2 regions of the Dorea amylophila genome follow, and region 1 is predicted to be linked to the other one. Evidence: riboswitches for the same ligand, from Rfam matches in the RefSeq annotation. Region 1 holds a riboswitch; the other holds the start of a gene.
What was found. A riboswitch is a leader RNA that binds a small molecule or an ion and turns the genes downstream of it on or off. The one in region 1 is predicted to bind cyclic di-GMP.
Positions count from the first base shown of each region.

Region 2: linked by a shared signal. The riboswitch ahead of OCV72_RS04835 (response regulator) and the one ahead of OCV72_RS06570 (substrate-binding periplasmic protein) in region 1 are both predicted to bind cyclic di-GMP.

Region 1 is NZ_JAOQJW010000008.1:75,148-90,894, forward strand. It holds gene OCV72_RS06525 (ABC-2 transporter permease) at 20-691, opposite strand; gene OCV72_RS06530 (ABC transporter ATP-binding protein) at 691-1,539, opposite strand; gene OCV72_RS06535 (GntR family transcriptional regulator) at 1,533-1,916, opposite strand; gene OCV72_RS06540 (hypothetical protein) at 2,146-2,856, opposite strand; gene OCV72_RS06545 (hypothetical protein) at 2,869-3,363, opposite strand; gene OCV72_RS06550 (hypothetical protein) at 3,378-3,866, opposite strand; gene OCV72_RS06555 (InlB B-repeat-containing protein) at 3,882-12,083, opposite strand; gene OCV72_RS06560 (response regulator transcription factor) at 12,237-13,247, opposite strand; gene OCV72_RS06565 (hypothetical protein) at 13,320-13,628, opposite strand; gene OCV72_RS06570 (substrate-binding periplasmic protein) at 13,618-14,241, opposite strand; cyclic di-GMP riboswitch class I at 14,326-14,401, opposite strand; gene OCV72_RS06575 (YbaK/EbsC family protein) at 14,461-14,934, opposite strand; tRNA gene OCV72_RS06580 (tRNA-Gly) at 14,981-15,051, opposite strand; gene OCV72_RS06585 (hypothetical protein) at 15,248-15,747, shown strand, end outside.
Region 2 is NZ_JAOQJW010000006.1:27,528-43,274, reverse strand. It holds gene OCV72_RS04880 (chromate transporter) at 1-387, opposite strand, end outside; gene OCV72_RS04875 (chromate transporter) at 384-950, opposite strand; gene OCV72_RS04870 (uroporphyrinogen decarboxylase/cobalamine-independent methonine synthase family protein) at 1,204-2,313, shown strand; gene OCV72_RS04865 (hypothetical protein) at 2,443-3,003, opposite strand; gene OCV72_RS04860 (HD domain-containing phosphohydrolase) at 3,202-4,701, opposite strand; partial or broken gene OCV72_RS04855 (GGDEF domain-containing protein) at 4,694-4,909, opposite strand; gene OCV72_RS04850 (ATP-binding protein) at 4,915-6,975, opposite strand; gene OCV72_RS04845 (ATP-binding protein) at 7,006-9,984, opposite strand; gene OCV72_RS16590 (response regulator) at 10,065-10,400, opposite strand; gene OCV72_RS04835 (response regulator) at 10,471-13,338, opposite strand; cyclic di-GMP riboswitch class I at 13,513-13,588, opposite strand; gene OCV72_RS04830 (helix-turn-helix transcriptional regulator) at 13,903-14,703, opposite strand; gene OCV72_RS04825 (MFS transporter) at 15,055-15,747, opposite strand, start outside.

The DNA of each region.
Region 1 (15,747 bases):
GTCTGAATCCTTATAATTGTTAAAACTCTTTCTTTTTCATAACTCTCATACTGTACTTATACGAAGCAAACCATACAATCAGACTTAATACAATCAGTGCAATCGCGATTCCAAAATCGCCTGTTTCTCCTATCATATACGAAATACTTTCTTTTAATCCCGAGTTAGCCCTCACAAAAGATCCAATTATATAACAACTTGCAAAAACAATTAAAACTGCAATTGGCAGTGCAAATCGTCCTTTCTCTCCTACAAACCTTAACCGAATTGCAATCACAATCCCCGCAATCGCCTGAAACACAAAAATTGTGATCAGCTCCATTGCCAACATTTCCAAATCAAAAACTTCTCCCGGCTTTATGAATACAGCAATTCCTGCACAGATTACTCCAATCCCCCATCCAAACACTGTCATAATAAAGGAAAACATGTATTTTTCTCTGACATATATTTTTTTGTTTACAGGTAAAGAAAATAAATACGTGTAGCCATGTTCATTTTCATCATAACTGATCGTATTCCCTGAATAAACTGCCATAACGGATGGAATATACATTGCAATGAAGGTAGCTCCTGTTTTTCCCGTTAGTATAAAGAATAATGCCATAAACGCCAACATCAGAAAAAGATTGCTGCCTTGCCGGAAAAACAACCGAAAATCCTTTTCCAGCAGTCCTCTGATTCCTTTCATTATCTCTCGCCTCCTGTCAACATAAGAATCACCTGATCAAGTGAGCCGCTCTCCACTACGATCTCCGGATAATTTTCTATATAATACTGCTTCTCGTTCGTCAGGCAGGAAATTCCAAAGTTCTCTTTTTTCTCTTTCAAAATGTAACTTTTATCCACTGCCTGATATTGCGCCTCACTGACTTTCAACACCGCATATTTTTCAAGAATCGTATCCATCTCTTCATGAAGTACAATCTTTCCTTTATGAATCACATAGATGTCATCACACAGATGCTCCAGATCCGAAGAAATATGTGAACTGATCAGGATGCTTCTCTCCGGCTCTTCTTCCATATATTCTCTTAAAATGTCCAGCATCGCTTCCCTTGCTCCGACATCAAGTCCTGCTGTCGGCTCGTCCATCATTAGAAATTCTGCCTGGTGTGTCAATGCAATGATCAGATTCAATTTTGCTTTCGTACCTGTTGAATACTCTTTTATAAATTTATTCAACGGAATCTGATATCTGTCACACATCAGATGGAATTTTTCTGCTTCAAATCCTGGATACAATCTTGCCAGAACTGCCTCAACATCTTTCCCTTTCAAATAACCGCTGAATCCGGCTTCTGCCAGAACAACTCCCAACTCTTCTTTCTCTTTTTCACCTAACTGTTCCGGTGTTTTTCCCATGATCTTTATCTCGCCGCCATCATAAGAAATAAGTCCGAGCATTGCTTTGAATAAGGTACTCTTACCGGCTCCGTTCTCTCCGACCAGACCAGTAATTCTTCCTTTTTCTACGTTTAATGAACAGTCTAACTGAAATTCGCCGTAGCTTTTCTTAACCCCTTTGATTTCTAACATAAGTATTCATCCTCCATGATGAGTTCAAATAATGAACGAATCTCTTCCTCTTTCATTCCGCAGCGCCTTCCCTTCTGGATCACTGCTTCCAGATCTGTCTCAACTTCTTTTCTGCGTTCTTCTTCCATCAGCTGTGTATTGGATGCCGCAACATAAGTTCCCTTCCCATGAACCGTGACTGTCATGCCTTCCGCTTCCAGATTGTCATATGCTTTCTTCACTGTAAGTGCACTGATCTTCAGTTCCTTTGCCATCGTTCTCACGGACGGCAATATATCATTTTCTTTTAATTCTCCGGAGATAATCTGTGCTTTGATCTGCTCCATAATTTGTTCATAGATTGGTACCATCGACGAATTATTGATTATAATCTTCATATGTTTCCTCCTGTTGTAAACAGTATATAACAGCATAGTACTGTTGTCAACTGTTATATACTGTTTATCTTTTTTTCTGTTGCAAAATACGAGGGGTTTACATTTCCAGAATATGTACCGGCTAATTGGGAAAAGGTCATGCCTGTATAATATTTTATCCCCTTCCCAGATGCATGACACCTGAGAGGGGGATAAAATCTTTTGCTATCTGTACCGATACGCCCTTTTGTTATTTATTTTTTCTTCTTATAACCGTCACACTGATCACAGCTGCTGCTGCAATTGCTGCCAGTGCATAAAGCATCGGTCTTGCTTCGTCTCCTGTGACTGCTGCTATCTGGTTTTTCAGCTTATTTAACGGTGTCTTTTTTTCTGATTCATGTCCCTTTCCAGTGCCCGGTGTTCCTTTATTCGGATCTTTATCCTTATCTGGATTTTTTCCCGGATCTTTATCCTTATCTGGGTCTTTGCTTTCGCCGCCGCTGGTATCTTCTGCTGTCTCAATGACCAGTGTCGTATCCTCGCAGACTTCTTCCAGTGTCAGATATCCGTCCTTGAACTGTTCCGTAACGTCTTCCCCGTTCAGAAGAATCCTTGAAACCTTCCATCCTTCTTCCGGTGTGATCCGTATCTTCGGCTCGGCAAAACGATCCACAACAAAGTTATCTATGTTGCCTTCTATCTGATCTTCTTCCCCTTCTATCACTACATCTGCGTGACTTTTTTCCACACGGATATTATGGGAGTCCGGCACGGTTGTACTGATGGTGCTCTGGGAATTCGATGAGCTTCCTGCATCTGCTGCCAGAACGGACATGGTCGTAAAAAACATCGCTGCGATTGCAGCCAGCATAGTCATCATTGTCACAAACACTGCCGTTGTAATGCGGACAGTCTTTTTATCCACAATGATATCCAATTTTTCTGTCTTTTTCCTCATATGCACGCCCCCTTACTCACTTTTGTCCACGTATGATATAGTAAATGTCACCGTATCTGCGTACTCTCCGGCCGCCGCTTTCTTCCAGTCTTCTTTTTTAATCGCGATAGTAAGAGGTGTCTCTTCCCCGGCTTTTGTATACTGTGCTGATGTAAATGGCCGGCTTCCCGCCTCATCCTGCGCCAGAATCTGATAAGGAATCACTGCCTTTGAATTGTTGGAATTCTTTAAGTTAAGATCAGATAGCAATGACACCTGGATACATTTTCCATCCTCAATCTGCGCCTGCTCTACTACAATATTCCCGTAAGAGGTTTCTGTCTCATTGAACCGCATGCTTGTATCTACCGGAATCGTCACCTGGTAAGCCGGGTCCACATGATAACTGACTGTCGCACTTCCTGCCGTCTGGGTGGTGGCTGCATAGATTGGATTTTCTGCACATATTAACAGCACCGGAGTCAGTAGTGCGAAAAGATTTCCTGTTCTTATACTTCTCTTTTTCATCGTTCTCCCTCCCGTTACTGTGCAATGATTGTCGTCTCTACATTTGCCCCGTTCATGGCGGAACCATCGGTGAGTGATGCGGTCGTAATCTTGATGGTCGCCGGATATTCTCCCGCTGCAAGTGCCTTCTCTAATGTCACCTCTGTAATCGCCTTCCCCGGCTCCACCATCTTCGATGTGTAAATCGTCTCATCTGTGTCGTTAAGCACGATTTCAAATGTAAAGTAACATGGGTTTCCTTCCGGATTCATCAGGTTCATCTGCACGTCTTTTTTGTCTGCCTCGATCGTAATGGACGGATAGCCCGGTATCCGGATTCCTGTCGGCTTTTCCCCGGTATCGTCTGCCGTCTGGGTCTTCGCATTTGGATCCAGATCCGGCTTAAATGCCGAATCTGAACCTCCTTTTAATTTCATGAAATAAATCAATCCCGCAATGATGACCGCACACAGACAGATGACAATGACAATAAGTATTTTATTTTTTCCTGCTTTTTCTCTCATCTGCTCTTCCCCCTCTTATCTGAAAAATACATACATACTCAAACTACTAAGATCGTATTCATCTCTTTTATTTCCGTGAGCGTCAAATTCCAGTGTCAGGCTGTCTACATCAATTTTACCGTCAACCATCAGATAGTAATCACATATTCTCATCTTACCATTATTCTTATTCAGATCCTCGGTGTGAACCTGCCAGTCATTATGATCTTTATTGTCAGATCTTGTATGATAAGAAATCTTAAGATCCGAATAACCATCTTTAATTTTCTTAGTCCTGTACAGCACCATGACCTCCATAGATGAGTAATTCTGGTGGATCGCATCGTAGGAAAGATTGGTCATATTCATATGATAAACTGCCGGATTCTGTCCAGTATCTCCGGTTGTCGGCACTTTCGTCTGATTTCCGTCTACATAGAAAGTAAATATTACAGTCTTGCCATCATCATCTACCCGGTAAGTGTTTTCATAATCCGATGGTTTGTAAAGATAAAAAGAATTTGCTTTCCAGCTTGCATATAAGGTAATATTTTTTGCGTCCTGAAGCTGCAACTCTTTCGTACTCATGTCAAATGCTGTGTTGGATCCTTCTTTTTTCCAGCCTTTGAACTCCCAGCCGTAACGAGTCGGATCTGACGGGAACTGGTACTTATCACCGTATTTGGTCTTTCTTACCGTCTTCGCTCTTCCGTCACCATAGTCAAATGTAACATTGTACACATTTGCCTCCCATTCCGGATAGAGTGTCACAACGCCTCCATTCACATCGGTCAGCTTCGACACCTTCTGCCGGTCAGAGTAATAAGTCTTCTTGCCCTTCTTATCCACGGTGTACCATCTCTTAAAGGAGTGGCCTTTGCAGGTGAATCCGCATTTTGGAAGTGTTACATTTTCCGTGTAATTGACCGTCTTGGCTGCCATGGAACCTTTCGCCTCCGTACCGCTTAAGATAAATGTAATCTGATATGTATTCTCTCTCCAGTTCGCCTTATACTCCCGTTTTTCTATAGAGCCCTGTTTTACAGACACATTGTCACTTACTCCTGTAATTTCGGTTCCACTCCAGCCTGTAAATGTATATCCGGCGCGGACTGGATTTTTCAGTTTGAATACAGTGGTGTCCACGTTGTAAGTCGTCGGATTCTTCTCCCCGGACTTCATGCTTCCGCCATTTAAGTCATAAGTAATCTGGTATGTCTCCCGCTCCCATATTGCTGTGTAAATATGACTTTCTGCCGGCATAGTCGTCGGAAGGTTATCGACTTTCTTGCCATTCTCACTCCAGTTTTTGAAAATATATCCTTTTCTTGTCGGATTTTCTGGTGCATTTATCTTGTCACCATAATTTCCTTTGATTGGCTCAATCGTTGTTCCTCCGCCTGTCTTGAACTGAAGTGTGTATTCCATCTTCAGCCACTGTGCCTTATAGGTAAGGTCTTTATCCGGTATCGTCATTTCAACGTCTTCGTCCCAGCCAAGGAACTGGTATCCGGTTCTTGCCGGCGCTTTCGGCACTGTGATATTCGCACCATAGCGTCCGGTCACGACGATCTTACTGTCGTCCCCGCCCTTTTCTGCAGCGAATGTTCCGGAATCTGCGTCAAATGTGACTGTATGTACATTTCTCTTATAATAGTACTTCACTGTCGTCTGTCCGTCTCCGGAAATGGTAACTTTCTCTGTCTTCGGTTCCTCGAAGCCTTTATATTTCATGACTTCTGGTGTCACTTCGCTATCCACAGCCGCCCGTGCATGACTGCTTTCTTTCAGCGTATAACCATCACCTTGTACATTTTGCTGATAATGTTCTACTACATAGTTGACAATGTTTGCTTCCCATTTTGCATAGAGTGTCAGATCCTGATCCGGCATATTCGCTTTGTACTCTTTCGTACATTTTGCATCTGTATACCAGCCTGCAAATGCATAACCGGCTCTTGTCGGCTTCGGTATGGACATCTCATATCTTGCTTCTACCGTCTTATCTGTCTTACCATCGTAGTTCTTAAGCGTCAGCGTATGCACATTTCTTGTGTAACGATAAATGACTGTAGTTGTTCCATCACCTTCGACTGTCACCTGCTGCTTCTCCGGTGCTGTAAATCCATCATAGTTCTTTACTTCCGGTGTGACAACCGTATCCGCATCGGCGTTAAAGTTCTCCTGTGCTCCCAACGAATATCCGTCATCATTGGCATTTTGCAGACAATGCTTGACTGTGTAGTTTACACTCTGCACATCCCATTTTGCATAAAGTGTGATGTCACGATCCGGAACCACTCCGTCAAATGCTTTTTTAAACTCTGCGTCTGTATACCAGCCTGCAAATGCATAACCGGCACGATATGGTTTTTCCTCCCATTTCTCGCCATATGCAAGTTCTTTTGTCTCGCTGTCATTACCGTTATTGTAATGGATCGTTACCTGATGACGGTCACGCGTATATTTGTAATCTACATACGTAACCTCTCCATCGTCTACCACATCATAGCTAACCGGCTTTGGTGCTGTAAATCCTTCATACGCTTTTACTGCCAGCGTAAGATGTTCTCCTGTTTTAGCTGTGACATTTTCTGTCTCTGCCAAATCATACTGCTCTGAATTGCCAATGGACTGTTGATAATGTCTCACCTGATAAGTCTTCATTCCGGCTTCCCATTTTGCATAGAGTGTCAGGTCATGTGCCGGCATGGTCGTCTGTACGTACGACTGTGTCAGTGCTTCGTCTGTGTACCAGCCTGCAAATGCATAGCCTGTCCGCGACGGAGTATTTGTAATATCTGCCTCATAGCGGACTTTTGAAGTCTTGTTATCTTCTCCATTGTTCAGGACATAAGTCAGATTATAGCTGTTCCGCGTATAGCGATACCAGATATCCGGTCCGCCCCAGCCATTTACCTGTCCTGTTTTGGCCTCCGGTGAAGTAAATCCTTCATACTGTTTTGGCTGCGGAGTCACTTCTGATTCTGTCAGGCCGCTTAATACTTCTTCGTCCGTTAGTCCAAAGTAAGAACCATCTACAGATTCTTTATAATGATAGACAGTATAGCTGCTCATCACCGGTGTCTGTTTTGCATAGAGCGTCAGATCTTTGTCCGGCATGGTTCCATCGAATCGATTGTTGAAATCTTTATCTGTATACCAGCCTTCAAAGCGATATCCACTCCGGAGCGCTACTTCTGTAATTGCCGCACCAAATGGCATTCCGAATCCTTCCATATTATTTTCATCGGCCCCACGGTCTACCAGCTTCAGCTTATGGATATTTCTCGCATACTTGTACTCAATAACTGTGTTGCCGTTTCCGTCCACTGTCGTGGTCTGTGTTTCCGGTGAAGTAAATCCTTCGTAACTCTTCACGTCCGGCGTTACTTTATCTTCCGGATATGCCGCAAAGACTTCCTCTTCATATAAGATATATGGATCTTCTTCTACAACCGGTTTATCTGTGTCCGGATACTCTTCTTTATCTCCACCCGGTTTTTCTTTTTCTGCATCTGGCAGTTTTTCCATCAGATGCCGGACTGTATAGTTGACTTTCTGCTTCTCCCATTTTGCATAGACCGTCATATCTTTTGCCGGCATCGTCTGGCCAAATGCATTCTCACATGCCTCGTCTGTATACCAGCCTTCAAATACATAGCCTTTTCTTGTCGGCATCGGTGATGCAATCTTGTCACCATATCTTGCCGTCACTTCTGTCTGGTCTGATTCTCCGCCTTTTGCATCAAAGGTCAGTTTGTACTCATTCAGATCATAGTACACTTTCAGTACAAGACTGCCATCTGCCTTAATCGTTCCCTTCGGCAGTTCACCTTTTAAGTGATAGACTTTCTCGTCAAGATCTGCTGCTTTTGCTGTGACTTTCTCTCCCATCTGTCCGGTCAGAGCCGCAGTCTCGCTTAAGCTGTATCCGCTGTTATCCGTATTCTGCACGTAGTATTTCACGGTATAAGTAATTCCTTCCAGTGCTTTCCATTTTGCAATGTAGGTCTTATTCTCAGATGGAACTTCCTTTGGAACCTCCGCACCTTCTTCGTCCTCCCAGCCAAGGAATTCATATCCCGGTCTGTAGACTGCCGGTGTCGGCATCATGGTTCCATATCGGTAATTTCCGTCTGCGATCACTTCTGTCTCCGTTCCATTCTCCGTCTCTTTTTCGGACTTGAATGTCTGTGTATATTTATTTCTTGCATAATAGTAATTGATGACCAGGCTGCCGTCTGCTTTTACAGTCTCCGTAAGCTGCGGCGGTGTTACAAATCCCTCCCGCTCTTTTGGAACCGGGCTTACTTCCTCTTCCGTCCTGCCATTCATTTTCACCGGAGTCTGCGCTTCATAGGTTCCATTCGTTCCTTCTATATAATCTACGACTGTATAACCCACATCGGCTGCCTCCCATTTTGCATAGACAAGTCTGTCTTCTTCCGGCATGGTTTCCGGAATTGTGTATGGAATGGTGAGATCCATGTCCTCATACCAGCCGGCAAATGTGTATCCGAGTCTTACCGGATCTTCCGGCCTCTTGATCTCTGCGTTATATTTTCCGGTAATTGCATCGACGAAAGATCCGCCATTACTCTGGAATGCAATATAGTAACCATCTCGCAGGCGGTCCCAGTGAAGCTTGATCTTTCTTGCACATGGCTTCGTATTAAAGGTACCTTCCTGGTTTTTCCATGTAATGATCATCTCGCCGTCCTGCTCCGGCTCATCACCTGGATTTACACGGATAATATTGGTCGCCGGATCATACATAAACGCACTGTTCGTCATGGAAATGTTGAAATACTTTGTATCATCTTCGTAGATCTTCTCGTAATATTTTCCGTCGTCCAGTCCGGTCTTCATATCCATGTACTGCATCTTGAAATATTCATCCGGGATCTGAACCGACTGAATCTCCCGCTTCATATTAATCTCAGCAACCTTATCCTGGGTATAAGCAAAATCCAGTACATTTTCCAGAACACCTACCCTATAAAGCGGCCACTCGTTCTCGTAAAGTGTCGGATTATAGGTAAATGCATTGGACAGTGCCTGTGCCTCGAACTTCACTTCCAGATAAATACCGATTTCCAGATACATAGCTCCCATAGCACGGCTGCTTCGTCCTGCCGATGCCGTATATTTCAATTCGTAGTAGAGGTAACCCCAGACCTGTGCATAACCGCCCACATCCGCCGAGATACCGACACTGGCGATGGACGTTGATAATAATCCCACACGCACCGTCAGTCTCACACCGGCTTTGATGCCAAGAGTTCCCATAGCATATGCCGTAAATTCATACTGCTCCTCTACCAGATCTATCGTATCATTGGTCGCTGTCCGCTCTTTGACCCGTACACAGAAGACATACTCTTTCGCATTCTTATACCAGTACGTCATTCCGATGGAAATGTTCACATTTGCGGAAACAACGAATTCCAGCTTCACCTGAATATCAATGATCAGAAGCACACGGAAATGCTGGTCTACCAGCGGACGCTTGTAGATTTCCACCCAGTCTGCCTCGTCTGCCAGAAGTTCCGAGTACCTCTCTGCCAGAGACTTGGATACGGATATTTCATCTCCGCCACTGACGAGACCTGATGCAGAATTTAGATAATCCTCGCCATTCTCCATCATATTCTTCAGCTCTTCGGTAATCTTGTTGACACCTTTTCGTAATTTCGAACTGGAATCAGACACCGGGTTTCCGGTTTCTGCAGTCTTGAAGTTGACATTTAGTCCGATTCCTGTGTATTCATATAATTCCAGAGATGCCGTTACGCGGTAATCTGCAATGTACGGAATAAATCCCCATCTTTTCCACACGGCTGAGCCGTCCACATCGATGGATACACGGACTTCCTGTTCAAATGTTGCCGTGATCATGATCTCGATGTCTGCACCCCGGTTCACATGAACTGTAATCGGCACGCCGATCTCCAGTGCAAGCCTTAGTCCACTCACATCTCCGTCAAAATGTTTCAGTGTCGTTCCGAGATTCGCTTTTACTGTCGGTACTCCTAATTCCACACGGGAACCGCCTGCGGCTCTTGCCTTTCTCAACTGGCCATAGCCCTGGCTCTGAACCATGATGTCTGCATTCATATCTTCCTTTAGAGATTCCTGAAGTTCCTCAAAAGATTCTGTCTCCATTGCCGCATCGGCAACTCTTTCTGCCACTTCGGATGCAAATCCGCTGTCTACTGCCTGTGTCTCAATATCCTCTTCCAGCTCCTGCACATCGGTATCTTCCAGAAGGTCCTCCCCTTCTACATTTTCCTTCTGGTACACGTCCATAGTATGGCGCATATCTTCTTCGCTCACAGGTATATAGCTTACTATGTATCTTTCTCCTGATAACAGAACACTCGTAATCTCTCCATAGAGAGACACGGTTCCGCTTCCATTTTCTCCCATTGTACCTGTGTAAAGTGCCAGATAATCGCCCTCATCTACGGTTGTCTCACTGTCCAGATCCATAGCCCGGCTCATAGCATCATCACCAAAGGTCAGGTCGCTGACATTAATCGTTACACTGTTATTATCCGAGTCACCGTCCTGATCTTTGTCCATAGAAAGCGGCAGCACATCCGGCATAAAGAGCACGTCTTCCGGTCTGGAGCCGCGATATGTATACTTGTCCCCATCCGCTCCTGTAATCTCGATAAATGACACATCACTGTTGTCACCAGAGGACATATCCATGGTCGGTATCACATCACCGGAATAAATTGCGACCTGGTCGCCGACTTCTAACTGCTTCTTATAAGTAAATGTTCCGGTCGTATCACTGCCTTCTTCGGTCAGGGAACCGTCTGTTCCAATCGTCATTGCCGCGATTGAGACTTCCTCTACTTTCTTTCCATTTACAGTCAGATCGGAAAGCTCTTTCTTATGAATATACTTGATCTCTTTATTTAACTCTACATTTTTGACTTCTTCACGATAGACCGTAAAATCATAGACACGGATCGTCGGGTCAAATCCTGTAAAATATAACGCCTTTTCCTGAAGCTCCAGCTTATAGGCTGCCCCCGGTGTCCATCCGTTCGGATTGCTGATTGTAAATGTATGGTCTGCTCCTTCAGTCACATCTACTGTAACCGTTTCGGAAGAATCTGTCACATTTTTTATCGTGAAATTTTTTCGCACCTGATCAGGCGTCATGGCAGCACTTGTATCCGTCATCGGAATCGTAAAATCTGCTGCCACATCATTTGCTCTGGCATAAGTCGCCATGGACACTTCTTCCATCGGCTGGTTGTCTGCATAAGAGGCATACAATGTCACATCACTCAGAAGACGATCCTTACTGTCCACATATCTGGTGCATGCTTCATCGTAACACCAGCCAAGAAATGTACTGGACTTTTTCACCGGTGCCGGCAGATCTTTCAGAATAGTTCCTGCCTGGTACTGCTCCTGTGTTACTGTGATCATCTGATCTGCCTTCTGCGGATTCTTCTTCGTGATAGTTCCGCCATTTGTCTCATATGTAATGTTGTACGCTGTATCCTGAAATGCAATGTCAAAAGTCAGGTGATCTGTATAATCACCTGTATAGTTCGGTTTGTCCAGAATGTTGCAGTTATATTCCTGCTGCTTATGGCTCTCATCTTTCGTAAGACTTGCGACAACCGAACCATTTTCCAGTGCCGAACCACTCTGCGGATTTCTCAGTTCATATGCAAGACTATGTAATCCACTCTTTAATTTCCAGTCATTTTCAGACTGGACTGTCACGCTCACATGATCCTTGTCATATAATCCACCTGCATCCGCTTTTATCGTAAACTTATCCCCATCCGCATTGACCGTCTGTGGAATATCCACATAGTAGTAGCGTTCCGTCCACTTTGCATAGAGGACAACACTGCCGGAATGATCCGCAGTGCTAAGCGAAGTAACCGGCTCTCCGTTAAACTCCTCATTATCATACCAGCCGGCAAATTCATATCCCGCTTTTGTGATCTGCTCCGCTCCCGGAAGCTCTGTCACCGGCTCATCGTAATTAGACGGAGCCGTGTAACCTTCCGCAAACGTTCCTCCATTTTTCTTATAGTCAATGCCGGATTCCTTCCGCGCATTCGAACCCTGAGACGTTCCTTCCTCCGAATGCACAACCGGATTCTGCGTATTCGCATCTTCAGCAAATGCTGCGACCGGCACTGATGTTGCAAACAGCACCGCGCTCAAAATCATACTGACCAGACGTTTCTTCATATGTATTATCCCTCCTCATTTTTTTCTCAAAAATAAGTCTCTATACATATTGTATCAAAAAAAATACATTCCTCACATGCCCGTTGAAAGCCCAAAAAGTGCCTATTTTACAATTTCTTTTGTAAAACAGACACTTTTTCGTATCCTGTTATTCTATTGATTTACAAATTCTTTAATCTTATCGCGTTTATCAATCTGTAGTTTTTCCAGAATTCCAGAGACATAGTGCTTGACCGTATTCACTGACATTCCCATATGTTCTGCGATTTCCTTGTTCGTCCAATCCCTGCACGCCAGCATGGCTATGGAAAATTCCAGCGGAGTCAAAAGATCCGTCACTGCCTTTTGCGTCTTGGGATTGTGAATTTTCATCCAGCCACGGCTAAATGCAAGTACACCATCCACCAGCTTCTTGTACATTTCCGGCTCTTTTTTCCGGATACAGACTTCCATAGTCCCCTGAAGCAGACCATGATACTCGATAAATGGTTCCATGAATTTGTCCGCTCTTGCCCTCTCCCATGCCCGGGTCACCGTCTGAATTGCTTCTTCTTGTTCTTTCAGATTAATCTGACACATTGCCTGTACGCACCCTAGATAAATCATGGAAATCGGATAAACTCCGTCTGCCATCAGAAATGCCCCCTGTACAACACCTTTTGCCTTTGCATAATCCTGTCTCAGATAAATCTCATGTGCTAAAAGACTTACTGCAAATAATCGTTGCCCAATTGGAAGATACGGAATGTACTGCTGAAGTGGCGGGGTTCCTTCCTCCGGCGATATATGAAGAAATGTGCTGATTACATAAAATGCGAACAGACACGCCGCCTTTACATTCACAGGCGTGTCCTCCTGCATTGCCCGTGTCAGACACTGATGCACATCTTCCCTTGTATGCTGTGCTGCCTGAGAATCTCCAAGTGTAAGATTCGCAAATGTGTAAAGCATATCTGCCGATAGCCGGAGCATCACATCATCATGATCCAGATAATCTTTTATCGTCTCCACACATCTTTCTGCCTGAGCTGAGAAGAAATAATATTCTCCCTGTGCAATCTGTGCCAGTTCCTTATCTTCTATTTTCTCAATTGCTTCTGCTGCCTTTCCCGGTTGAAATGCACTTCCAACCAAAGGAAGGATGACTCTGTCAGATATTTTCATTTCTTTCACCGCTTCTTATAAAATTATATTTTCCGTCAATATAGTCTTTAATGTCGACAGCAGCTTATCAACCTAGATCGGCTTTGCTATATGATCATTCATTCCGGCCACAAGCTTTGCGACAGCTTCTGCTTTTCTTGCCTTTTGTAAAAGTACAAGGATAATGCTAATTATGCTAAGTACAAATAATCCTACAGCGACAAAAAAAGCAAGCATATTGTCTTTTACAAAATCAGAAAATGTTACTCTATCTGCAGTACTGTCATAGATGGCAAGTGCACTCGTAAGCATATAAATCAGAGAGACTACAGCCACACAGATTCCAATCAGACCACCGAGCAGCCGGATTCGTTTTTCTTTTTTCTTTCTCTTAATATCCAAGATCATCCACCTCCAAATACTTCTGGGGATCATCCAGATATTTTTCAATGATTTTCAGAGATGTGCCATCCTGACGCATCTCTTCCAACGTATAGATCAGTTCCCTGTGTCCGAGACTGATCAGATTTTCCAGTTTGGGGATTCTCTCATCCATCCGGTTCAGGAAGATTCCCTCCGGTTTGGTTGTAAACTGGACGGCCAGGTTCTTTCCCTCCAGGTCACTCAGTTTATAGATATCGCTGTTCTCATTTACAGCAACCACCTGGCGGCTTGCGATGTACGGTCCCGCCCAACGGTAATCGTCAAGGCGTCCTTCCATGGAAAAACATCCCATAATACAGTCAATCTCTCCACTCTCCACCAGTTCTTTTTTCTTCTCCCAGTTAATCTGTACAACATCCACCTGATATCCCATTCTTTTGAATGCTTCTGTAGCCAATTCTACATCTATACCAGTTGGTACACCATCCTCATTCAGATAATTGTATGGAGGATAGTTGTCGCTGCCGAGCGTAATGACCGGCTTTTCTGTCTCTTTTTTACTGCTGTCTGTATGTTTACACCCTGTCAGGGTGACCGCTATAATTCCCACAAGCAGAATGCCTGCGATCACTCTTTTTCCTTTCTTTTTCCTTTCATTTTCTTTTCACTCCTGCTATAAAAAAACAGCACTGCTAAACAAGCAGTGCCTACTATTATCTGCAACTGGCTACCATTTTACAGGCTCTGTAGCTTTGCGTCGCAGACTTTCGTCTGTTTTGCCACAAATGTTTCCTTTATTCTACCATGTCATGTTTTTTCTTGTCTATTCTTTTCTGCTTTATAGCAAAATTTATAGCAAAATTTCTTTACACACATCAATCCATCCACATGCCCCGGCGACATCTTCCAGTTCCGCAATTGTAAGCCTGACTGCACTGTGATCATTGCCGGCTGCCGGATAGACTGTTTCAAAACGTTTTAATGACTCATCCAGGTAGACTGTGATTCCCTCTTTAATCCCAAATGGACACACTCCGCCCGGAGCATGTCCAATATATTCTTCTACTTCACCAAACGGAATCATCTTCGCCTTTACATGAAACAGATCCTTATACTTACGGTTATCAACCTTCGCCGTTCCTTCTGTCAGGATCAGTATCGGTTCTCCATCAACCAGAAATGACATCGTCTTTGCGATCATTCCCGGTTCTACACCAAGTGCCTCTGCTGCAAGCTGCACCGTTGCGCTTGATTCTTCCAGTTCAATGATGTGATCTGCATAACCTTTTTCTTCCAGATACTTCTTTGCTTTTTCTAATGACATAATTCATGCTTCCTTTCCTGCATACCTTAAAAAAGGGTAGCAAAAAAGCGGGTGATGGGAATCGAACCCACGTATCCAGCTTGGAAGGCTGGTGTTCTACCATTGAACTACACCCGCATCAACAATGCTCATTTATAATAGCATGGAATTTTATGAAATGCAAGTACTTTTTTAAATTTTTTTAATTTTTTTGACATTTAACTCAATTTCATATCTACAAGACCTGCCACTACTAATTCTCCTATTTGCAATATTTTTTCAAAGTGCTACAATATGTAACCGAAAAAATATTACATCAAAGAAGGTATATGATATGTTCCAATATTATCTAATTCATTATTTTAACTTTAAGAATGCCGGAGGCTTCATGCTTGTCTCCCTGCTCTGCCTGATCGCAGTGCTTGCGATCGTTATTCTGGCAGCAAAGCTTAAGAAACACTATAAACTTAATACACAGGATCTGACGCCAAAACAGATCCGGAAGCTGAACCATATCCACAAAATAAAAGAAATCTCGCTTATTGAAAGCTTTTATGAGATGGTATTTTCCAGTACTTCGGTGCTTTTGTTCCTGTCTCTTTATTATATTATAGATGAACGTATTCCTCAAGCCGCACTCTACTGGCAGAAATATCAAAATATTATCTTACTTTTATTTCTGGTATTTTCTGTATTTATGACAAACTGGTTCGATATCCTGTTCGTTCCGTTAACTGCAATTCCGACCAGACAAAAGGCGTCCGTGCGGCTGATCTCTGCCTTTTATATTATTCTGATCTTATTATATATCAAGTTCATCTACCATGATTCGAA
Region 2 (15,747 bases), on a different contig from region 1:
GATTGTGATCCCTGCTGATGCGATCATCGCCACAACGGCAGGTCTTAAAGATCCCAGTACACCTTGCAATACCTCCATACTGCGATATTTTAAATATAGTTTTGCAATAACAGTTACGATAATACAAGAGGGCAGAATGCATCCAAATGTTGCTGCCAGGGCACCCGGTATCCCCGCAATCTTGATTCCGACAAAGGTTGCCGAATTCACCGCGATCGGTCCCGGTGTCATCTGGGAGATTGTAATAAGATCCGTAAATTCCGACATACTAAGCCAATGATGTCCCGTCACAACCTGTCCCTGTATCAGGGGCATCGCCGCATAACCGCCGCCAAAACTGAACATTCCAACCTGTAAAAAGCTTAAGAAAAGCTGCAGATATATCATTTGCCTGCTCCTTTCCTGCTCATACATGTGCGTAAGACACCCAGCAATCCACATATGATCACAATATACACAACATTTACTTCAAATACACAGGATGCCGCAAATGCACCTGCCATGATCAGCAGCGAGATTCCGTCCTTTTCTTTCACTATGCCCACGCCCATCTCATAGGTTACTGACGCGATCACCGCTCCGACTCCCGCCTGCATGCCTTCCAACATCTGACTTACCAGTTCATTAGTGCGAAACGCATTATAACAGACAGAAAGTAACGCTATAATGACAAATGGCGGAATGACTGTTCCAATGATCGATACCAGTACACCAACAATTCCTGCAAGCTTATATCCTACAACAATTGCTCCATTTATCGCGATTGCCCCGGGTGAAGACTGTGCAATCGCAACCAGATCCAGCATTTCCTTTTCTTCGATCCAGTGAAGCTCATCTACAAATTTCTTCTTCATCAGGCTCACGATCACATAGCCGCCGCCGAATGTAAATGCACTTAAATATAATGTTGAAATGAATATCTTCCATAAGACTTTTTTTCTGCTGTTCATATTCGATTTTCCTTTTCTCCTGTGGTTTCAATTCTAATGTAACACATGTCATATTTATATTATACACTCTTTAAGATAATAAAAAATTTTTAAATATCCACAAACAGCAATTTTGATCTTCTTTTTCATATGATATAGTTTAAAACTATACCCAACCCACAATTTTAAGTATTATGCAAAAAACTATTACATCTGGCATAATAAAATCATCAACTAAGCAAAGACAAATAATCAAAAAATCGGAGGTTTTCATATGATAAAAGACACATTAACTTATGACATCGTAGGTTCTTTTTTACGACCTGCAGAAATTAAAGAAGCACGTAAAGCTTATAAAGACGGTAAGATTACAAAAGAAAAATTAACACAAGCCGAAGATCTTGCAATCGCATCACTGGTAGAAAAGGAAGTGGCACACGGTTTGAAATATGTAACAGACGGAGAATTCCGCCGCAGGTGGTGGCATTTGGACTGGCTCAAAGAATTTGATGGATTCGATACCATTCATTTCACAAAAGAAATCAATGGAACCAGTAATGAAATTGAGCTTGGAACCGTTACCGGTAAGTTCTTCTATGATAAGAACAAGGCACATCCTGAGCTTTGTGCGTGGGACTATCTTCATTCTCTGGCACAAAAATATGACGGTATTACGGCTAAAAAATGTATTTCCGGTCCGAATATGATTCTGATTGATCACTTCCTTCAGCTTGGTAATAAAGAGACACCTTATTACGGAACAGACATCCATGCACTGATCGATGATATTGCAAAAGCCTATCAGGATGCAATTTTAGATTTCTACGACCATGGCTGCCGTTATCTTCAGATTGATGATACATCATGGACTTATCTCATCGATGAGAACTTCCAGAAAAAGATAACTGCTCTTGGATATACAAAAGGACAGATTCTGAACTGGTTCCAGCTTGTATCAACAAAAGCTCTGGAACACAAACCGGAAGATTTCTTTATTGCAACACATTTCTGTAAAGGAAACTTCAAGGGAAATCCTCTGTTCCATGGATTTTACGATTCCGTTGCCCCGGTAATCGCTGAAATTCCGTATGACGCATTCTTCGTAGAATACGACGATGCCCGTTCCGGTTCCTTTGCTCCATGGTCTGTCCTGAAAGATAAGGATGCTATCTTTGTCGCAGGATTAATCTCTACCAAGAACCCGATTCTGGAAGATCATGATTTTCTTAAAAAACGTTATGCCGAAGCCCGCTCCGTAGTCGGAGAGCAGATCGCACTTTCTCCGCAATGTGGCTTTGCTTCCGTTGAAGAGGGCAACTGTATTGATGAAGAGACACAGTGGAAGAAGATTGATCTTCTGGTATCTTGTCAGGATTTTCTGTAAAAACGCAAGAGAAGCTGCCAGTGGCAGCTTCTTTCAAATGCATGGCAATCAAAACCAGTGCTTCTTTACTTCTTTACATAGTAAGAAGCCAGCTATTCATAACTTCCTTCTATATTCCCGCATTTCATACTATTTTTCAAATGGAATACAATTCCACAATTCCAATAATTTTATTTTTCCTGTTTCGTTTTCCCATTGTTCCTTACTCAGTATCACTTTATCAATTTTTTCCGTTTTAAGTTTCTCCGTCCCATAATGTCCCTGTTGTCTCTTACAATAAAGCATTTCAATCTTTCCAAAATACTCCGAATGTTCTTTCCCTGTTACAACTGCATCTAATGCCACATCCCTGGCTTCTGAACCATCAAAACTAATCAACAGAACATGATCACTCACAATATTCCGTCCAGCGATACTTTTTACTCTAAATTGATCAATACCATTTCGTTTTCCCCAAAATTCCAACTCCACAGGCTCTTCTACTGCTTTTGAAATAACGGAAATTTCTGAATTGTACTTTGATGTTAATTTTTCCGTTTCCTTCTCAGGTGTTTTTATTGACTTATCATTTTTCCCTGAAATCATCCAGGTTAACATCACCATGATTCCCAATATGACAATAACACCTATCAACCAGCCAGGTATTACATGCCACGATGATTTTACTCCTGCTGTTCCTGCAGCTCCCATAAATATCCCCCACACAATCAACATTGGATATCTTACTTTTCTCATTTTCTCTTTCATACTCTTACGCCCGCCTTTCTTCTACTTAATCTTTACACTTGCCTCGCTTTCATTGCGAGAAACTTCTTTTTCTTGCTTATAATGTAAACGATCAAGTAACTTGAAGGTCAATATTTTTCGAGAAAATTTCTTTGCATTTTTCTATTTTACAGTGTCAAAATATCCAACAATTCCTATATATCCATCTTTCTTTAAAGGCGACCATAACGTATGCAGTTTCAGATGATACATCTGACTGTCGTTCTTCACCTTCGCTTTTATCTGCAATGTAATTTCATTATTTTGTACAGATGTCTGATTTAACAAAAATCTAATGTGTTGAATGTCTTCCATGCTCACTTCGAACACATTGAATATATCAAATTTAGGATCATCTCTCTGACAAAGTATCTGCTGCTCCTCGTTTATTATGATTAGCTGCCCTGAAATTGCATTATACTCGATAGAATTTTTGCCACTGTGCGATCTGAAAAAATCTATCTTTTCCTGCATAATTTTAACGACATTCTGCGAATAATTTTTGTTCGGCAAAGATTTTTCACTGAGTATTTCATTCGAAAGTCTCTGCGCCTCATAATAATATTTATTACTATCCATCTCTTTGCTGAGCATTTTTGAAAACTGAAGGCTCAATTCTTCCAAACATTTGAGAAGGATCGGATTAAACTGTCCGCATTGCCCGTCCAGGATCATCTTGATTGCCGTATCATGATCAAATGCTTTCTTATAACATCTTTCACTGGTAAGAGCATCATAAACATCCACAATAGACACCACCTGTGCAGAGATTGGTATTTCTTCTCCTTTCAGGCCATCCGGATACCCATTTCCATCCCATCTTTCATGATGCCATCTGCAGATTTCCCATGCGGTATGCACCAGTGGATGATTTTGCAAAAAATGCATGTCCCGGATCATGGATGCTCCAATCTCACTATGGGTTTTCATAATTTTAAATTCTTCATCGGTCAGTCTTCCGGGTTTATTCAGTATTTCTTCCGGAATGCGTATTTTACCAATATCATGAAGCGAAGATGCAGTTGTAATTATAGCAATATCAGTCTCCGTCAGATGATATGCATCCGTTGTTTTTACCAGTTGCCTCAGCATCATTTCCGTCGCAGTACGGATATGTAAAATATGTTCGCTGCTCTCACTGTTGCGTGATCCTAATACATTGCTCAGAATCCTGATCATAATATTATTATTTTCTTCTTTTTCATAAACCTGATCAACGACCACATTGATCAGGCGCTTTTGATTTGCATATAGCCCCAAAGTATTTTGAACTCTCTTTTTTACGATAACAGAGTCAAATGGCCGTGTAATATAATCTGTGATTCCCATCTCATATGCTTTACGCATAGTCTCAACAGATTCTTCCGAAGATATCATAATTACAGGGGTTTCTTCAATGCATTGGCTTAGTTTCATCCATTTCAGGACTTCAAATCCATCCATCTGTGGCATGTTGATGTCTAAAAGCATCAGATCGATTCCCGGATTCTCTTCCATAATCTGGACTGCCTGATTTCCATTTTCAGCTTCCAGATAATCATAGGTTTCTCCAAGAAATTCTTTCAATATATCCCTGTTGAACTTTGCATCATCGACAATCAGTATTTTTTGTCTTTTATTCATATTTTCTGTTTCCTTTATATTTCTTGCATAACTGTTTATTTTTATACATATAAGTATCTGCATCATCCAATAACATCTGCATTGTACACGACATATCATCGGAGGATAATGCCCATCCGCATGCATAGTCGATTGGTATTTGATTTTCATAACTATTTAATCTATCTTTTTCTCTGTACAAGGATTTCAATATTTCCTTAATTTCCGCCTATATTAGGAACAAATACTTTTAATAGTCTTTTTCATCTTTTCAATATCCAAAGGTTTCGCCAAATGAGCGTTCATACCCACGGCAATGCACTTTTCAGCATCTTCCTGGAATGCATTTGCTGTCATAGCTATAATCGGTACTGTTTTTGCATCTGAACGTTCTAATTCCCTGATTTTTCTCGTAGCTGTATATCCATCCATAACAGGCATCATCAGATCCATCAAAATTACATCAAATGTTCCTGCCGGTTTCTCTTTAAATAGTTCCAGTGCCTGCTGTCCATTCTCCGCTCTGGTAATTAACGCTCCGACATCTTCGAGAACTGTCTTTGCTATTTCCGCATTCAGCTCATTATCTTCTACAAGGAGAATTCTTTTCCCTTTTATTGTATGAATTGCAGATGACTCTATGGTATCCTCACTTCCATATACCTCTTCTTTCAATGCTATGTCAAAAGAAAGATCTATCGTAAATTTTGTTCCAATACCCTGTCTGCTTTCTACCTGAATACTTCCACCCATCAGCTCTATCATAGATTTGATAATAGGAAGTCCCAACCCGGTTCCCGGCACTTTGTTTTCTGTTGTACTATGTTCTCTGGAAAATTCTTCATAGATATGTGGAAGATATTCTTCACTCATACCAATGCCCGTATCTTCACATGAAAAAATATAGCGTATCTTTGAAGGATTCTCTGATACCGCCTCATGTACTTCTACATAGATTGAATGTCCCTCCGGGGTATACTTTATAGCATTGCTGATAATATTCAGCATGATCTCCTGTAACTTTGTCTGATCACAGACAACATAATGATGTCTTACATCTAAAACAGCATGATACTGCAGGTTCTTCTTTCTGACATCCTCTTCAAACACTGTATTTACTCTGTGAAATAATGCATCCATATCTTCAGCTTTTAACTGCAATACCGCAGTACCACTTTCAATCCGGGCCATCTCCAGAACCTGATTGATGATTCTCAGCAAAAGATTACTGGAAGACTGTATCTTTTCCAGATATTCTTTTGCCTTTCTTTCATTTTGCAGATTCTTCTCCAACAAACCGGAAAAACCTACAATTGCATTCATCGGAGTCCGGATATCATGACTCATGTTAAATAAAAATCTTGTTTTTGCCTCATTGGCATTTTTCGCCTGCTCAGCAGCTTTTTCCAGTTCTGCTTCATATTGTCTTTCCCTGTGTTTTTTACTGGATATTAAATAAAATACTGTAGCAATCAATAATGAGAATACATAAGAAATGACAATACACATAATCCAGTAAGAACGTGGACTCCATCCCTCTGAGGGTATAATATCAAAATACCATGTGTTATTGGGAACTGCACATTCTACTGTCAGAATATTATCCGACATATTATCCTGGCTCTCTGCTAAAATAATCTTGTCGCTGCTGCCTCTGTCATATGTCCAAATTCTGTAACAGAAATCTGCATCGCTTAAATAATCAAGATTTATCTCTCCAATGAAACGATCCCAGTCAATCACCAGAATCACAAAGCCCCAGAACTCCTCCTGTTCTGAATTATTGTCCTGATAAACCGGATTAAAAAGCAATGCTCCTGTCCCTCCCTGCTTTAACTGGTATGGTCCTCCAAGCGTATATTTCCCGCTATCCCTTGCCAGAATTGCATCCTTTTTCCGTTCATGTTCCTGCAGCATATCCAGTCCAAAAGCCCCCTCATTTCCCTGTTTCGGATAAATGTCTGTAACAATCCCTTCAGGTGCCAGTTCAAATGCCTTTATCACTCCATCTTCATTAGGAATCTTTTCTGCCAGTTCAGAAAATGTATTCTCATCCAGATTCTCTCCTGCACTGATATAATTTCCCAAAAGAGCAGAGAGCATGCTATACTGATCCAGTCTTGCCCTGACTCTTTTCTCAGTAATCTGCGCCATATATTTTCCGGTTGTCTTTTCATCCTTTTCCAAATTATGAAGCAGAAAAACGCCAACAATCAATGCTGTCAGAAAAGCAATCAATCCAACAATATAGCAATGTACTCTTATTTTTTTATATAGTTCGCTGTCCTTTTTCATTCTGCTATCCCTCTGTTATTCTCTTCTCGGTCACTGACATATCTGTTTACCAGCACAGAATTTTCGGATTGTATCCATCAGTTCCTGTACATTTAAAGGTTTTGACAGGTGTGCATCCATCCCTGCCTCCATCGTCTTTCTTTTATCTTCAGCAAAAGCATTGGCTGTTATGGCAATGATTGGAATCATTTCTGCATCTTTCTTTCCACTGCCACGAATCGCCCTGGCTGCCTGATATCCGTCCATCACAGGCATCATGATATCCATTAGAACCGCATCGTAATATCCTTCCGGCATTTTTAGGAAACATTCCACTGCCTGCTGTCCATCTTCCGCCTCTGTGACGGAAATTCCCTCATCTTTCAGAAGGAATGCCGCAATTTCCCTGTTGAGCTCGTTATCCTCTGCCAATAGAATACGGCACCCGGACAGATTTTCCTTTGGTAATTCAGACATTTCCTGTACAGCTGCAGGTTCTTCTGCTATTTCAAAAGGTATGACCACACGTATGAAAGTGCCCTGATTTTCCACACTGTCAATCTGAATGGTTCCATCCATACGATCAAGCAGCTCTTTTACAATCGCCATTCCAAGTCCGGTACCTTTATAGTGTGATCTGGCGCCCTGATCAGCCTGAACAAATGGCTGAAATATATTCTTCAGGAAATCCTCTGACATTCCGATTCCCGTATCTTTTATAGTCACATCTACCAACACTCTATTATCGGATTGCTTCTCTTCTTTCAAGAAGCAATCCACTGAGCCATTTTTACGGTTGTATTTAATACTGTTTGTAATCAGATTTAAAAATATCTGTTTTACACGCAGGGAGCTTCCGGTAAGATTCGGATATGGAATCGAATAAGGATCATCCATAAAATGAATCGTAATACACTCTTTATCTGCCATCATCTGTGCAATGGTTTCCACCTCATGAAGCAGATCCGGCAGATAAAAATCTTCTTTCGAAATTTTTGTTTCTTCATTTTCCAGTTTACTCATTTCCAGTGTGTCATTGATCAGCGACAACAGATGGTCTGCCGCTACTCTTGCCTTAAGACGGCTGGAATCCACCAGTGTTCTGTCCTCCGGGTGCTTCATGCAGATATCCATAAGCCCGATAATTCCATTCAATGGTGTACGCATATCATGGGACATCCTGGAAAGAAAATCCGATTTACTCTGGTTTGCTTTTTTCTCGCTCTCCAGGGCAATGGTTTTTTCCACCAGTTCATTTTTATCCAGAATCAGATTCCAGTGTTCGATTACTCCATTCGGTTTGCAAATTTTGTGTCCCCTGTCCTCAATATATTTCCAGGATCCATTTTTGCATTTCATTCGATATGTGATTTCATAATGATCCGATTTACTATACTGCTCCAACGCCTGTGCAATTCCCTGTTCCAGATCGTCCGGATGCGCCAGGTCAACAATCGTCCCTCCGGAAGCTTCCATCAATTCCTCCGGAGTATCATATCCCAGCATCTGTGCAAAATGCTCTGAAACATACTTAAAAGAATATTCCGAATCATCATTGCTGATTTTCACACCACCCGGCAGTGCAGATGTGATCATGTCCAGCTGATTCTTAAGTTCCTGGTTTACTTTTTGCAAAGAATCTTTATAAAACCGCTCTTTCTGTACGATCTCATCTATACTTCGGAAACCAAGGAACGCAAAATGGCTGCCTTCCTCGTACTCTTTTACAATATGTGCCTGAAAACAGGACAGACCTGCTGCATTTGGTGACGTCTCAAAAGAAAAATGATATTCGTCTTCTGTTTCAAAATGCTTTTTAATCACATTACTGTCCAGTTCCCGACGCATTACGTCACGAAATTCCGGAAGTGCAAATGCAGAAGCATAGGCATCCACATAATCTGAAAATGCTTTGAACTCTTCATGTTTCTGGGCATGATTTGTCTCCTGATTAAATACAAACTCATACTCATCCGTATCCAGATTCAAAACAAAAGCTGTCGTATAATCACGGCTTAGTCCTGACAAAATCCTGTTCTTTTTTATCAGTTCCTGCTTATAAGTAATTTCAACCTGTTTTTCTTTATCAATCTGCCGGACAACATACAGAACATTTGTAACCTTACCAGATGGGTTCCGTTTTTTTACAATAAATCTTGCCAGATGCCAGGATCCACTTTGTGCCCGGTATTCGACCGCAATACTTTCCGTGTCTTTCAGCCTGTCAGCCAGAGTCGATGTATCAAGGAACTTTTTCATCATTTCCTGATGCTCCCCATCAACAATTGTATTGATAGCATGCCGGAAAGCTTCTTCCGTTTTTCCATGCTTGCCTGTAAGTTTATGCATCTCGTTGCCGGCAGATATTTCTTCATAAGTTCCTGTTTCCAGATTCATTCGGTAAATCAGCCAGTATAATTTACTGATGGAATCAATGATTTCTCCATTCAGATTTGCAGTTTCCAGTGCATCCTCAAGTGCCTTCATCATTCTCAGGTTTTCACGGACACTTCCCATATGGCACCCCACATCAGATAACAGATTCATGGACACCATATTCTGATTCAGATCCGGGTTATCCAATCCAATGAAGCCTATAAATTTATGATTTGTATAAATCGGCACAGCAATCAGAGCATGAATATTCTGAGGCTTTAAAATTTCATATTCCTGTGGGGTTTCTTCTGCTATTTCTTCCAGGTCATAAATGATGATATTTTTCTTCTGGATAAATGTTTCCACCCAGTTCTGCATCAGGCAGACGGGAATTTTCTGCAGATTCTGTATCTGCGGTTCGATTCCCGAGGCACACCATTCAAATGTATTTTTAAAACTTTCTTTTTTTTCTGAACTCCATTCAAAAATATACGCTCTATCTGCTGCTGTATATTTTCCAACGCTCTTCAGTATAGATGGCGTAATGTCATCCAGTTGTTTTTCATTCTCTGCCTGACTCATGGAAGAAATCTTATGAAGGATTTCATCCATGTAATACAATTTACCTTTTTTATCATCTCTGTATTCTTCCATATCACTTTTCCCCAGTTTATAATTATTAGCCGCCTGTCTTCTTGCTACTTACGTATGCTCCAATTGGGAAACAATAACTTCTATACACCAAACACCTGGTCAAAAACAGCAAGTATTGTATTTATATCAATTGGTTTTGCAATATGAGCATTCATACCTGTTTTAAATGCCTTCTTTTTATCTTCTTCGAATGCGTTTGCGGTCATGGCAACGATTGGAATATTTGCTTTCCTGTTATTCCTCAGAGTGCGGATTTCCCTGGTTGTCATATAACCATCCATGGCAAAGAAACCGACTTTGACAGTTTCATGCTGCGAACTGTCCTCGGCCGCATATGCAGTCAGGGGAGAAAATATCATACACACGCATACAAAAACCAGTAACACTGCCACATATTTCTTTGCTCTCGAAATCATATTAAATCTCCTGTCTGTCAAATATATTTCTCTATACGTCTCCTTGTCAACCTCCTGGTTTAATAAATTTTCACCTGTCCCTACTGCTTCTCAATTCTTCGCATATAGTCTGCTTGATTGTTTTATCATCTAACGGCTTTGCAAGATGTGCGTTCATTCCTGCTTCCATACACTTTTCTGCATCTTCCCTAAATGCATTTGCAGTCATAGCAATAATAGGGATTGTTTTTGCATCCTGCCGTTCCAGGGATCTTATTGTTTTTGTGGCAGTAAGCCCATCCATCACCGGCATCATGACATCCATTAAAATAACATCGTATGTTCCTGATTCGCAGGCTTCAAAGTGCTGAACAGCTTCTAACCCATTTTTCACTGTTTCTACTTTAGCCCCATTTTCCGTCAGTATAAATTCTGCTATTTCCGCATTCAGCTTATTATCTTCAACCAATAATATCCGGACACCTGATATATCTGCATCAAAATCTTCTTTTTCTTCCGGTCGTGCATTCGTATCAATTTTAAATGGAAGTATTACAGTAAAACAGCTTCCTTCACCAAGCTTGCTTTCAACTGTTATGGTTCCGCCCATCTTTTCTACAAGTTGTTTCACAATAGGCATTCCCAGACCTGTCCCATTATAATCAGAACGTGGGGAATTATCTGCCTGTACAAATGGAGTAAACAATTCATTTTTTATAAATTCTTCTGACATTCCAATTCCATTATCTTTTATTTTAAATTCACATGTCATGTAATCTTCTGATCTTTCAATCGTTCTCATACTCATGTAAATAGAACCATTCACCTTATTGTACTTCATACTGTTTGTAAACAGATTCATCAATACTTTTTTCAGATGAACTGCATTGCTCCAAACATATATACCACTGTAATCATCATGTTCTCCTATAACATGAAGTCCTTTTTCTTCTGCCTGAAAAGATAGTGACTCCGTGATTTCCTGACATACCTGATCCAGATTGATGGATTCATCACTAAAAACCACGGTATCCGATTCTAACTTTGCCATATCCAAAACATCATTTACCAATGATAATAGCAGTTTCGAAGACTCATTTATTTTATTCAGGCAATCTTTTGCCCGCTCACCATCACTTCCGCTTTTTTCAAGAATTGTAAGCATGCCCATAATACCATTGATCGGTGTCCTGATGTCATGAGACATGTTATTTAAAAAGGAAGTCTTAGCCTTATTGGCACTCTGTGCTTCTACAAGTGCATTTTGTAATTCCTGCTGTTTTTCTTCAAGCTCCTGATTCAGCTTCAATGCTTGCTCAGCAGACTTCTTGGATTTTTCTTCCGCACGTTTTGATTTTTTCAAAGAATCAAGAATTATACACAGAACAACAAAAATAGAGATTCCAACTATGAGTGAGACAGCCAGTAAATTGTCCTGAATAAAATCCTTCGCTGTAACTTTTCGTGAAGAAGCATTATACGAAACTACTGCACCCGAAAATTGAGCTGTAGGCATAGATGTCAGTGTTTTATTCAGAATGGACAAAAGAACCGGTTCTCCCTGCTGAACAGCAAATGAAATATCAGCCTCTTTTGTCAGAAAAACGCTATGAAGCTTATTATTTTTCAAATAGTCTGAAACAGTACCTGAATTGCTTACAATACAATCTGCCTCCCCTTTCTGCATTGCTTTTACTGCTGCATCTGATGTCTCATATTCCATAACCTCCCATTGTGGATAATTGTATGAAAGATATGCTTTCAATGCAAAATTATCTTTTTCAACAGCAACTATATTCTCTTTATTTTCATCAAAAGAATCCTTTGCCGTAATTGCTGCCATATTGAGAGTCAATAGCGTATCCGACAAAGCAAATCCATTTGTTTCTGCAAAGTATGGATTCTGGTTTGCGTGAAAAATCAGGTCTATTCTTCCATCCTGCAATGCCTGAAGCAGTTCACTTCTTGTATCATACCCCTTTAATTCAAATTCCAGCGCCTGACCTTGCAGACAATTTTCTGCAAGATCCACATAATCTGTAATAACACCTGTCAGTTTACCTGTTGATGGATCTACACTGCTGATACCTCCATCCTGATTCAGATACCCTATCCGGATTGCACCATGCTGCCCGATCCACTCCCTTTCTTCTTTTGAAAGAAACGAACTGCTCTGTGCAGAAAGATAACGCCTGTAGAGATCATCTGTGTAAAATGGGTTGTCATCCTTGATTCTTCGCATAGCACTATCCAATGCTTCTTTGATATCCGGACGTTCTGGATTTATAGCGAAATAGATTTCTGTCTCTCCAATACTTGTAATCGGCGAAATCTCCGATTCTTCCCAACGGGGTTCTTCTACCGAAACGAAGCAGTCAATTTCATGTTTCGACAATTTGTCCATAACTTCTGCGGTATTAGAAACATTGACATGCTGCGTATGCAGACCATACTTTAACTCCCATTCGTTAAGCACATCCTCCGTTATATTATCTTTAAACACACCAATATTTTTTTCCTCAAAAGAATCCAAATTTCCTGCTGTAAGATCCATATTGGATGCATCCGTATAGATGTAATATTTCTCTTCCCCCATAGGCATATCGGAAAAAAGCATATTTTCAGCACGTTCGTCTGTATAGGAAATGCCACCAAGAATATCAATCTCTCCATTTTCCAACTGTGTAAAGCAGTTTTTCCAATCACTTGTTATGTATTTATATGTCCAACCTGCATAACCTGCAATATCTTGAAGATACTCATAACCATAGCCGCTTCTTTCTCCCTTTTCATTGACGGTATTATAAGTTTCTTCAAAAGATCCTACCCGGATAACATTGTCAGAGTTTTCTTTGGCAAATGTAGGAACGGATAAAACAATAAAACATATAATTGTGCAAAATATAATGTAACAAAATTTGAAATTCATTATATTCTGTACTAATTTGCACTTCTTCATCTTTCTCCCCTCCTCTAGGCTACAGTTGCTTGCTTCCAGATTTTAATTTTACATTCATTAATTATCAATAACCTCCCCACTATTTTTCACAATATTTTTCCAAACAGATTCTGTATTACTTATTCAAGTGCTCTACCATAAAAAAGCACTGCCAAGCAGACAGTGCACCTCATTGCATGCAACTGGCTGCCATTTTACAGGCCCTGTAGCTTTGCGTCCTAGATTTTCATCTGGTTTGCCGATTTCCATATTATAACTTTAATACTTATGCAAAAAAAACTGGTTTTATTATACTATAGCACTCTACTGTACACAAGAAAACATTACCGTTTTAACGCCAAAAAATAAAAAAAGAACAGCCGATACATATACTCGAACTGTTCTTCTACTTCCGAAGTCCTTAACTGCTGTATTTACTTCTTTTTCTGAAACAGTTCTCCGTTTGTTTCTTCCCCAGTCATACATGACATAATAATTAACCACTACCCCATATTATAAATAACACCCAGAGATACTTATTTCAGACTGATAATCAGATTTTTATTGAATTTATTAATCTATATGTTATGACAACATCTCTTTCACACAAGTACTCCGGTAGTCACTCGGTGATATTTTATATCTTTCTTTAAATACTCGGTTAAATGTTCTCTGACTTTCAAATCCACTATCCAGACAAATTTTTGTAATAGAATCACTCGTATTTTCCAAACGCTGGCATGCATAGTTCAGCCTTACATCGTTAAGATATTGATTAAAGTTTCTATGGAATGTTTTGGAAAAGAGTCTGGATAAAACATATTTACTCACCCCCAGATCTTTTGCCATCTCTTCCAGCGAAAATTTCTTCTTAAAATTTGCTGATATATAGGAAACTGTCTGGTAAATAAGATCGTTGCTCCCCACATTACTCTTTTCTACCAAATTTAATTTTCCTATGCAGCGTGCCAACACAATTTGAAGATATGCCTGTGCAACAGTAATATCCGACTGTTCTGTCTCTAAAATTGCATTTATAACCCTATATACCTCCGGTTCAACCTTTTCCGCTTTGATGATTGGGTATTCAGGAGCCATGGATTGCATGATATCTGCAAATTTGGCTATCGTAAATGGCGATGCAATCAGATAAGTCGCTTTATTTACACCGGGTGTCAGTACCTGATAGTGATGAATAACATCTGGAAATACAAAGCCTATATCTCCTTTTTCCATATGGTATAGTTCCTGTCCGACACCAAGTTCTAATGCTCCACTTGTTACACAAACGATCTCCAGTGCATTATGAAGATGTGGTTCAATATGTTTTGACTTCCTATTTATTGCTATGATTTCCTCTTTTGTGTCAACATATTTTAACTGCATGAAATACTCCCCTTTGCAACATTTGTCTATATCTTCTTTCGATTTGGCAAGCAATCCTTTTACACCTATCTTATAATCAACTTGTAAATAAGGAAAGGAGGAATTGCAAATGAGCAACCTAAAAAAATATCTGAATGACCTTTTAGTATTCTACATTGAATATTTTGAGCATCCTTACCATGTATAAATACTAAAAGGACTATTTTGTGAAAACTGAATATTTTCTTAAGGCCATTTCACAAAAATGAAGTGGTCCTTTTTTATTTTCAAAATACAGTTCAATCACTTTATATATAGAAAAAAGCACTGTCTCATCGAGCAATGACCAGACAACGCTTTCTCCTGTCAATTCTAATTTATGTCTGATGCATCTGTTACTTCATCTGCAGCAATTCCTTTTTCTGCTTTCAGTTTTTTATTTGCATCTTCTACATTCATTCTTGAAAGTACAAACATAATCAATACATCAAAGATTAACGGAAGCCAAAGATACATAAACTGCATCATATCAAGTGCAGACTGCGGCTGAGTTGCATTTGTTCCGATATATCCACTGAACTCAAGCAGCCATCCAACAACAGCGGTTCCAATACCTCCACCGATTTTTACGCCAAGAGAAGTACAAGAGTACATCGTTCCGTCAATTCTCTTTCCCTGTGTAAGATAAGTGTACTCAGAGCAGGATGCGATAACTGCATTCATATCTCCCTGCCATGGTCCCTGACCTAAGGCTGCAAGAGCTGTAAATGCCATCATCAGCGGAACACTGCCCATATATCCTGCAACAACAACAAGTGCTCTACCGATGACTGCTAAGACATAACCTCTTAAGTTCAGTTTATACATACCTTTCCACTTACCAACTAATGTCGGTGTGAAAATCAGGGCAATGATCAGTGGAATATTTACTGCCCATGCAAATTGTCCAAACAAATTCTTATTTTTCAGTACCCATGTCATGTAATAAATGCCAGCTCCAATCATGGCACCATATAACTGCTGTAAAATATATGTTCCACAAATCATCATGTAATATTTGTTTTT